Regions from separate parts of the Sinorhizobium numidicum genome, predicted to be linked through region 2. Evidence: riboswitches for the same ligand, from Rfam matches in the RefSeq annotation. Region 2 holds a riboswitch; the other holds the start of a gene.

Region 1 (3,406 bases), on a different replicon from region 2:
CGCCTTGCCCGTCGTTTCGCCTTCCTGCGGCGGCGGTGCCAGGAATTTCAGAACGAGAAGCAGAGCGCCCGTCATGCCGACTTGAAGTCCGGAAAGGGCTATCGCCCGGGGCGGGTCGAAATCGAAACGAAGCGCCTGGTAGATCGCCACTTCGATGGTACTTGCGGCGGGGCCGCCGCCGAGCGTCAGAACGAGTGTGAAGCTCGTCGCGCAGAGCATGAAGATGAGACCGGCGATGCCCGGCAGCAATCCCCGGATCGCCGGCCATTCGATGAAGCGAAAGACGGCCATCGATCTCATGCCGAGATTGGCGGATGTGCGCCAGTACTCCGCCGGAATGCGCTCGATACCGGCCAGCATCAGGCGCGCGGCAAGCGGCATGTTGAAGAAAACATGCGCCAGAAGGATGCCGAAAAGCCCGTAAATGCTGATCGGCTCCTGTAATCCGACTGCGGCAAGACTCCTGTTCAGAAGCCCCTGCCGACCCCAGACCTGGATCAGACCGAGCGCCGCGACGAGGGCGGGCAGACCGAGCGGCAGGGCCATCAGTCGTAGCAACCAGATACGGCCGGGGAAGGACGCCTGCCGCGCCAGCGCGCGGGCCACGGGTATTGCGAACAGGATCGAGAGCAGCGTCGAGAGGCTTGCCTGCAGTAGCGTGAAGCGCGTTACGCGCCAGATATAGGCGTCGAACAGGCTGTAGGCTCCACCGTTGCCAGATTGGGCGAGCAGCGCGACGGCTGCAAGGCCGACGAAAAGCAGAACGCCGCCGAGACTGAAAGCGCCCGCGGCAATCGTCATGCGGTTCTCGGTGGCGGCAAACAATCTGGCCTCAATTCTTGCTCATCGCCGCCAGCCATTCGTCGACCCAGGCCTTGCGATTGGCGGCGACCTCTTCCGAGGACATCAGGAAGGTCTTCTGCGGATTGACGAGCTTGCCGAATGCTTCCGGCAGGGCCTCCTTGGTTGCGCCTACCGGCATCATCCAGTTGGTCGTCGGGATGATCGACTGGAATTCGGGGCCGATCATGAAGGCCAGAAACTCTTTCGCAAGAGCCGGTTCCTTCGCATTCTTCGTCATGCCGGCCACTTCGATCTGGATGTAGTGGCCTTCCACGAAGGGAGCCGCCTGATAACGATCGGTGTTTTCCGCCACCATATGGTAGGCGGGCGAGGTGGTATAGGAGAGCACCATCGGCGCTTCGCCCTTGGTGAAGAGGCCATAGGCTTCCGACCAGCCGGGGGTTACCGTCAGCACGCGATCCTTGAGCTTGGACCAGGCCGCGCCCGCTTCGTCGCCATAGACCGATTTCACCCAGAGCAGCAGGCCAAGGCCCGGCGTCGACGTACGCGGATCCTCGATGACGATCTTCTGCGATGGGTCGCCTTCCACCAGTTCTTTGAGGCTCTTCGGCGGGTTCTTCAGCGTCTCGGTGTCGTAGATCACGGCAAAGTGGCCGTAATCATAAGGAATGAAAGTGTCGTCGGAGAAACCACCGGGGACCTTCAGGCCGACGGTGTCGAGCCCGTGGGGGGCGAAGAAGCCGGTCGCCTTGGCCTCCGTAACGAGATTGGTGTCGAGGCCAAGCACGATATCGGCCTTGGAGGCCTCGCCTTCGAGCTTGAGCCGGGTCAGGAGCTCGACTCCGTCGGCGACGCCGACATAGTCGACCTTGCAGTCGCAGGTCTTTTCGAAGGCCTCGGCGACCTTGGCGCCCGGACCCCACTCGGTGATGAAGCTTTCATAGGTGTAGATTGTCAGCGTCTTTTCGGCAGCGGCGGCGGCGCCGGTCGCGACTGCCGCGAGGGCGACGGCGGCGATGGCAAGCCGGCTGATGTTGCGATGAAGCGAACTGGACATTTTGGGCACCTCTCCCCTGTTGTTGATGCTGCACGGGAAAAGCGCGTATCGGTCCGATCGCTTCTAATCCCTCCGCCGGTACGAGCCGGATCAGGTTCCGCGGGTTGGCCCGAAGCCTCTCAGCCATCGGGTCGCAAGCGAACCCAGGCACCCCGTTAGAGCAGCAGAGATTTAGCTTCCGGCGGCAGCCAAGGCAAGCGGAGTTTGGGTGGAAGCACTTGCCGTACGAGCCGCCTGCGCTATCAAGAGTTTGCGACAGGCCTGGACGCTTGTCAGGGCTCTGAACTCAAACAACGCTCGGCGGCGTTTGTTCGCCAAAACGGGGAGTATTTCGATGCCAGACATGCTTGTCCGCCTCTATGCCTTGCCTGAACGCCAAGCTCCGCGGCTTCCCGACGTAAGCATCCGGCGCGCCATGGCGGCCGAACGCCGGATCGTGGTCTCCTGGATCGAAGAGCGGTTCGGCGCAGGCTGGGCAGGCGAGGCAGAAGCCGCCTTTTCCGCGACGCCGACGCGCATCCATCTCGCCCTGCACCAGGACCGGCTCGTGGGCTTTGCCTGTCATGACGTGACGGCGCTCGGCTTCTTCGGTCCGACGGGCGTCGACGAAGGCATGCGCGGCCGGCGCATCGGCGAGGCCTTGCTTGTCGAAACCCTGATGGCGATGCGTGCAGCCGGCTACGGCTATGCCATTATCGGCGGTGTCGGTCCGGCTGAATTCTACGCTCGCGCCGTCGGCGCGGTGGAGATACCAGGTTCGACGCCCGGTCTTTACGCAGGCATGCTTTCTGCCGACGAGCCGTCGAGGGCCTGAACCTTACTCCACCTCGGCTAAAAGCGCGCGATCGACCCGGAAACGGCGTTCAGCCCTTTTCCTTCGGAGCTGGTTTGCGCTATGGGCTTCTGCCATGACCGGATCAACCTTCACCATCCTTCTCGGTGGCGCGCTCACGCCCACAGAACGGCTTGCCCGGCAACTGTCCGGCAGCCGCTTCATCGCCGCCGATGGCGGCATGCGCCATGCGACGACGCTCGGCGTCATTCCGGATGTCTGGGTCGGCGACTTCGACTCGACGGACGATGCGCTGCTTGCGGCCTTTGCCGATGTTCCGCAGGAGCATTATCCGACGGCAAAGACCGCGACCGATGGCGAGATCGCAGTCGAGGCGGCGCTTTCGCGCGGCGCCACGTCGCTGGTCTTTGCCGGCGCGCTCGGCGGGACGCGCAGCGACCACGCCTTCCTGCACCTTCTAAGGGTAGTCGCCCTGGCAGAAGAGGGCCTCCCGGTATTCTTGACGTCCGGGGAGGAAGAAGCCTATCCGCTGCTCGCCGGCTCGCGGGAGATCGATCTGCCCAAGGGAAGCCTGTTCTCGATCCTCGGCCTTACCGAACTCACCGGTCTGTCGATCGAACAGGCGCATTATCCGCTCGAGGATTTCCCGTTGCCGTTCGGTTCCTCCCGGACGATTTCCAATGTTGCGGAAGGCCCGGTTCGCTTTTCCCTCAAATCCGGCCGGGCGGTCGTTCTCGCCCGTCCCTATGACC
Region 2 (3,406 bases):
TCGCCGACGAGGAGGGTCCATTCGCCACGGTCGAACTGGAGGTTCCCAGCCGTGACGAAGGGATCATCGTCGCCCGTGTGCATCAACTCCAGATGCCGGATGGTCAAACCGAGCTGAGGATCCTGCTCGGCATAGCGCAGCTCGGCGTGACCGGTGCGGGCATAGAAATCGCGGGGCTGTTGCACGTCCTCGATCGCCGTTGCAAGATCGGTTACGCGGCGTGCGTTCGCCCTTAGCGTCGCAATGTCCGGCATGACCTGTATGAACCACGAACAATCGGTAATGATCGCGTTGGCGAGCTCGGCGCCGGTGACGTAGGCCTGCAGGCTGATCCTGTTCTCGACATAGGGAAGGAGTCCGGGCGCGTAGGCTACGATCCGCGAGCCGAAGAAGTTGTAGACGAGCTGAAATCCCATATAGATCGCCGTGAGGATGTTGAGCCTCGCCCAGGTGCGGTCGACGTCGCGATAGCGCCGCCTGTGGATGCCCTTCTGCGCTTCCTCGGCGCGGGAGGCCGCGACGTGGAAACTGCGGTGGAGGAGCGTGGTCAGCTCGCGGCGGTAGCTGCCTTCGGCCCATTGCATTCTGACATCCAGCCTTTGCTGGATCGCTCCCAGCTTCGCCGCTACAAACGTATTGAAAGGGACGTAGGCGACGACCGCTGCAAGCGTTAGACAGGCGCTGGCGTAGCTGCCGAGGAACTCGAGGCCGCTGACCTCGGTCGACGTTTCGATAATCCTGCCGCCGACGAAGAAGAGCGACAGGATCACGCCGGCGATCCCCATGGCGAGACCGATGGCGCCGCCAGTCAGGCCTTTGATCGATTCCTGGACGCGCTGATCGATATTGTCCGGTACTCCAACCGCAGACGGGATGGCCTCTGCGGCGCCATGCTGCAGATGAAGATGCGTGTGATTGCGATCGAGTAGCGCGTCGTTAAAACGCCGATCGAGCCACGCGCGCCACTTGCGATGGAGGCTCGTTGAGAAGAAGTGGCGAACCGCCGTGAAACCGACTTCCCTGACCACGACGATCGCGGCCAATGTTGCCGCGCTTGCCAGAAGGGACCTGAGCGTCGTCGGGTTTTCTGGATGGTGAAGAAAGGCGATTGCCCCGACAAGTTCGCCCGACGCCTCGGCGAACCAGACGCTGGCCATTGCTAACAAAGCCGTAAGTACGATGATGATCGCCGCGAGGCCCCAGGCCTCCTTCCACCTCTCGGAGAGCCAGTAGGCAAACATCAAACCCCAGAAGCTGCGCATCGAGGAAACGGGGGTAGACTGCGGCTGCTTTTTTCCCCAATTGCGGCTCCACCAGTGCAAGGCTTTCTCCCGAGTGCGCTACCAGATCAGCGACATCCCTGACCGGGACCGACTGACGATGCCGTGCCGGGACGCTCTGATTGCGATCAACTCCTTGTAAAGATAGCCGTTGCGCGTTCATCTCTCAACTGAGCGGGAGCCTTTGCCGTCCCCGATGCTACCGCAGAAACCAAAATCACTCTTGACGCCACGCCCATAACGGTGACTATTTGCGTCCATTCACCAGGGGGGTCCCGGCAAGGGGCTGAGATACTGCTGTTGTGCGCAGTGACCCGTTGAACCTGATCCAGTTCATACTGGCGTAGGGACGGTGCGGACGTACAAAGCCAAGATTCTGTGTTTTCGCGGAATTTGCCGGCACAGCGTCTTTTCATCCTTCCGGCTTCAGAACTGGGTCTCCAATGTCAAATTTTGGAGCCTCACGATGAACGTTATAAAGCCTCTCTCCACCACGCCTTCCGTCACGCAAGGGCCGCTTCCGGCATCCCGCAAGGTACATCAGGCCGGCGAGATCCATCCCGAGATCCGCGTGCCGATGCGTGAGATCGCGCTGCATCCGACTTCCGGCGAGCCGCCGGTCACCGTCTATGATTCCTCCGGTCCTTTCACGCTCGACGGCGCTGATATCCGCATTGATGCAGGATTGCCGCGCCTTCGCCACGAATGGATCCTCAAACGCGGCGATGTCGAAAGTTACCAGGGACGCAGCGTCAAGGCGGAGGACAACGGCTTTGCGACCGGCGAAAGGCTGACACCCGAATTTCCCGTGCGCCACCACCCGCTCCGGGCGAAGTCCGGACAGGCCGTGACGCAGCTCGCCTATGCCCGGGCCGGCATTGTCACGCCGGAGATGGAGTTCATCGCCATCCGCGAAAACCTCGGCCGCAAGGCCGCGAAAGAGCCGCTCAAGCGCGACGGCGATAGCTTCGGCGCGTCGGTTCCCGATTTCGTCACGCCGGAATTCGTCCGCCAGGAAGTCGCGGCAGGCCGGGCGATCATTCCGGCCAACATCAACCATCCGGAATCCGAGCCGATGATCATCGGCCGCAATTTCCTGGTGAAGATCAATGCCAATATCGGCAATTCCGCCGTCACGTCGTCGATGACCGAGGAAGTCGAGAAGATGGTCTGGGCGACACGTTGGGGCGCCGACACGGTCATGGACCTTTCGACCGGCCGCAACATTCACAATATTCGCGAGTGGATCATCCGCAACTCGCCGGTGCCGATCGGCACGGTTCCGCTCTATCAGGCGCTGGAAAAGGTAAACGGCATCGCCGAGGACCTCACCTGGGAAGTTTATCGCGACACGCTTGTCGAGCAGGCCGAACAGGGGGTGGACTATTTCACCATCCATGCCGGCGTGCGGCTGCACTATATCCCGCTCACCGTCGATCGCGTCACCGGCATCGTCTCGCGCGGCGGCTCGATCATGGCGAAATGGTGCCTGCATCACCACCGCGAAAGCTTCCTCTACGAGCATTTCGAAGAGATCTGCGATATCTGCCGAGCCTATGACGTTTCCTTCTCGCTCGGCGACGGCCTGCGGCCCGGCTCGATCGCCGACGCCAACGACGCGGCGCAGTTTGCCGAGCTCGAGACGCTCGGCGAACTGACGAAGATCGCCTGGGCGAAGGACTGCCAGGTGATGATCGAGGGCCCCGGCCATGTGCCGATGCACAAGATCAAGGAGAACATGGACAAGCAGCTCGCCGTCTGCGGCGAGGCACCCTTCTACACGCTCGGGCCGCTGACGACCGACATCGCGCCCGGTTACGACCACATCACCTCCGGCATCGGCGCGGCGATGATCGGCTGGTTCGGCACCGCCATGCTCTGCTACGTCACGCCGAAGGAGCATTTGGGGCTGCCCGACCGCAACGACGTCAAGACCGGCGTCATCACCTACAAGATCGCGGCACATGCCGCCGATCTCGCCAAGGGACATCCGGCCGCCCGCATTCGCGATGACGCTCTTTCCCGCGCCCGCTTCGAATTCCGCTGGGAGGACCAGTTCAACCTGTCGCTCGATCCGGAAACGGCCCGCAATTTCCACGATGAAACGCTGCCGAAGGAAGCGCACA

Evidence for each region. Region 2 has a riboswitch for thiamine pyrophosphate ahead of thiC (phosphomethylpyrimidine synthase ThiC). Riboswitches for the same ligand answer to the same signal wherever they lie in the genome.
Region 1: linked by a shared signal. The riboswitch ahead of thiB (thiamine ABC transporter substrate binding subunit) and the one ahead of thiC (phosphomethylpyrimidine synthase ThiC) in region 2 are both predicted to bind thiamine pyrophosphate.

Annotation. Positions count from the first base shown of each region.
Region 1 covers NZ_CP120368.1:3,628,164-3,631,569, reverse strand. The annotation lists gene thiP (thiamine/thiamine pyrophosphate ABC transporter permease ThiP) at 1-825, opposite strand, end outside; gene thiB (thiamine ABC transporter substrate binding subunit) at 833-1,861, opposite strand; TPP riboswitch at 1,912-2,026, opposite strand; gene PYH37_RS28650 (GNAT family N-acetyltransferase) at 2,196-2,675, shown strand; gene PYH37_RS28645 (thiamine diphosphokinase) at 2,770-3,406, shown strand, end outside.
Region 2 covers NZ_CP120367.1:1,916,002-1,919,407, reverse strand. The annotation lists gene PYH37_RS09090 (ABC transporter ATP-binding protein/permease) at 1-1,262, opposite strand, end outside; TPP riboswitch at 1,537-1,648, shown strand; gene thiC (phosphomethylpyrimidine synthase ThiC) at 1,747-3,406, shown strand, end outside.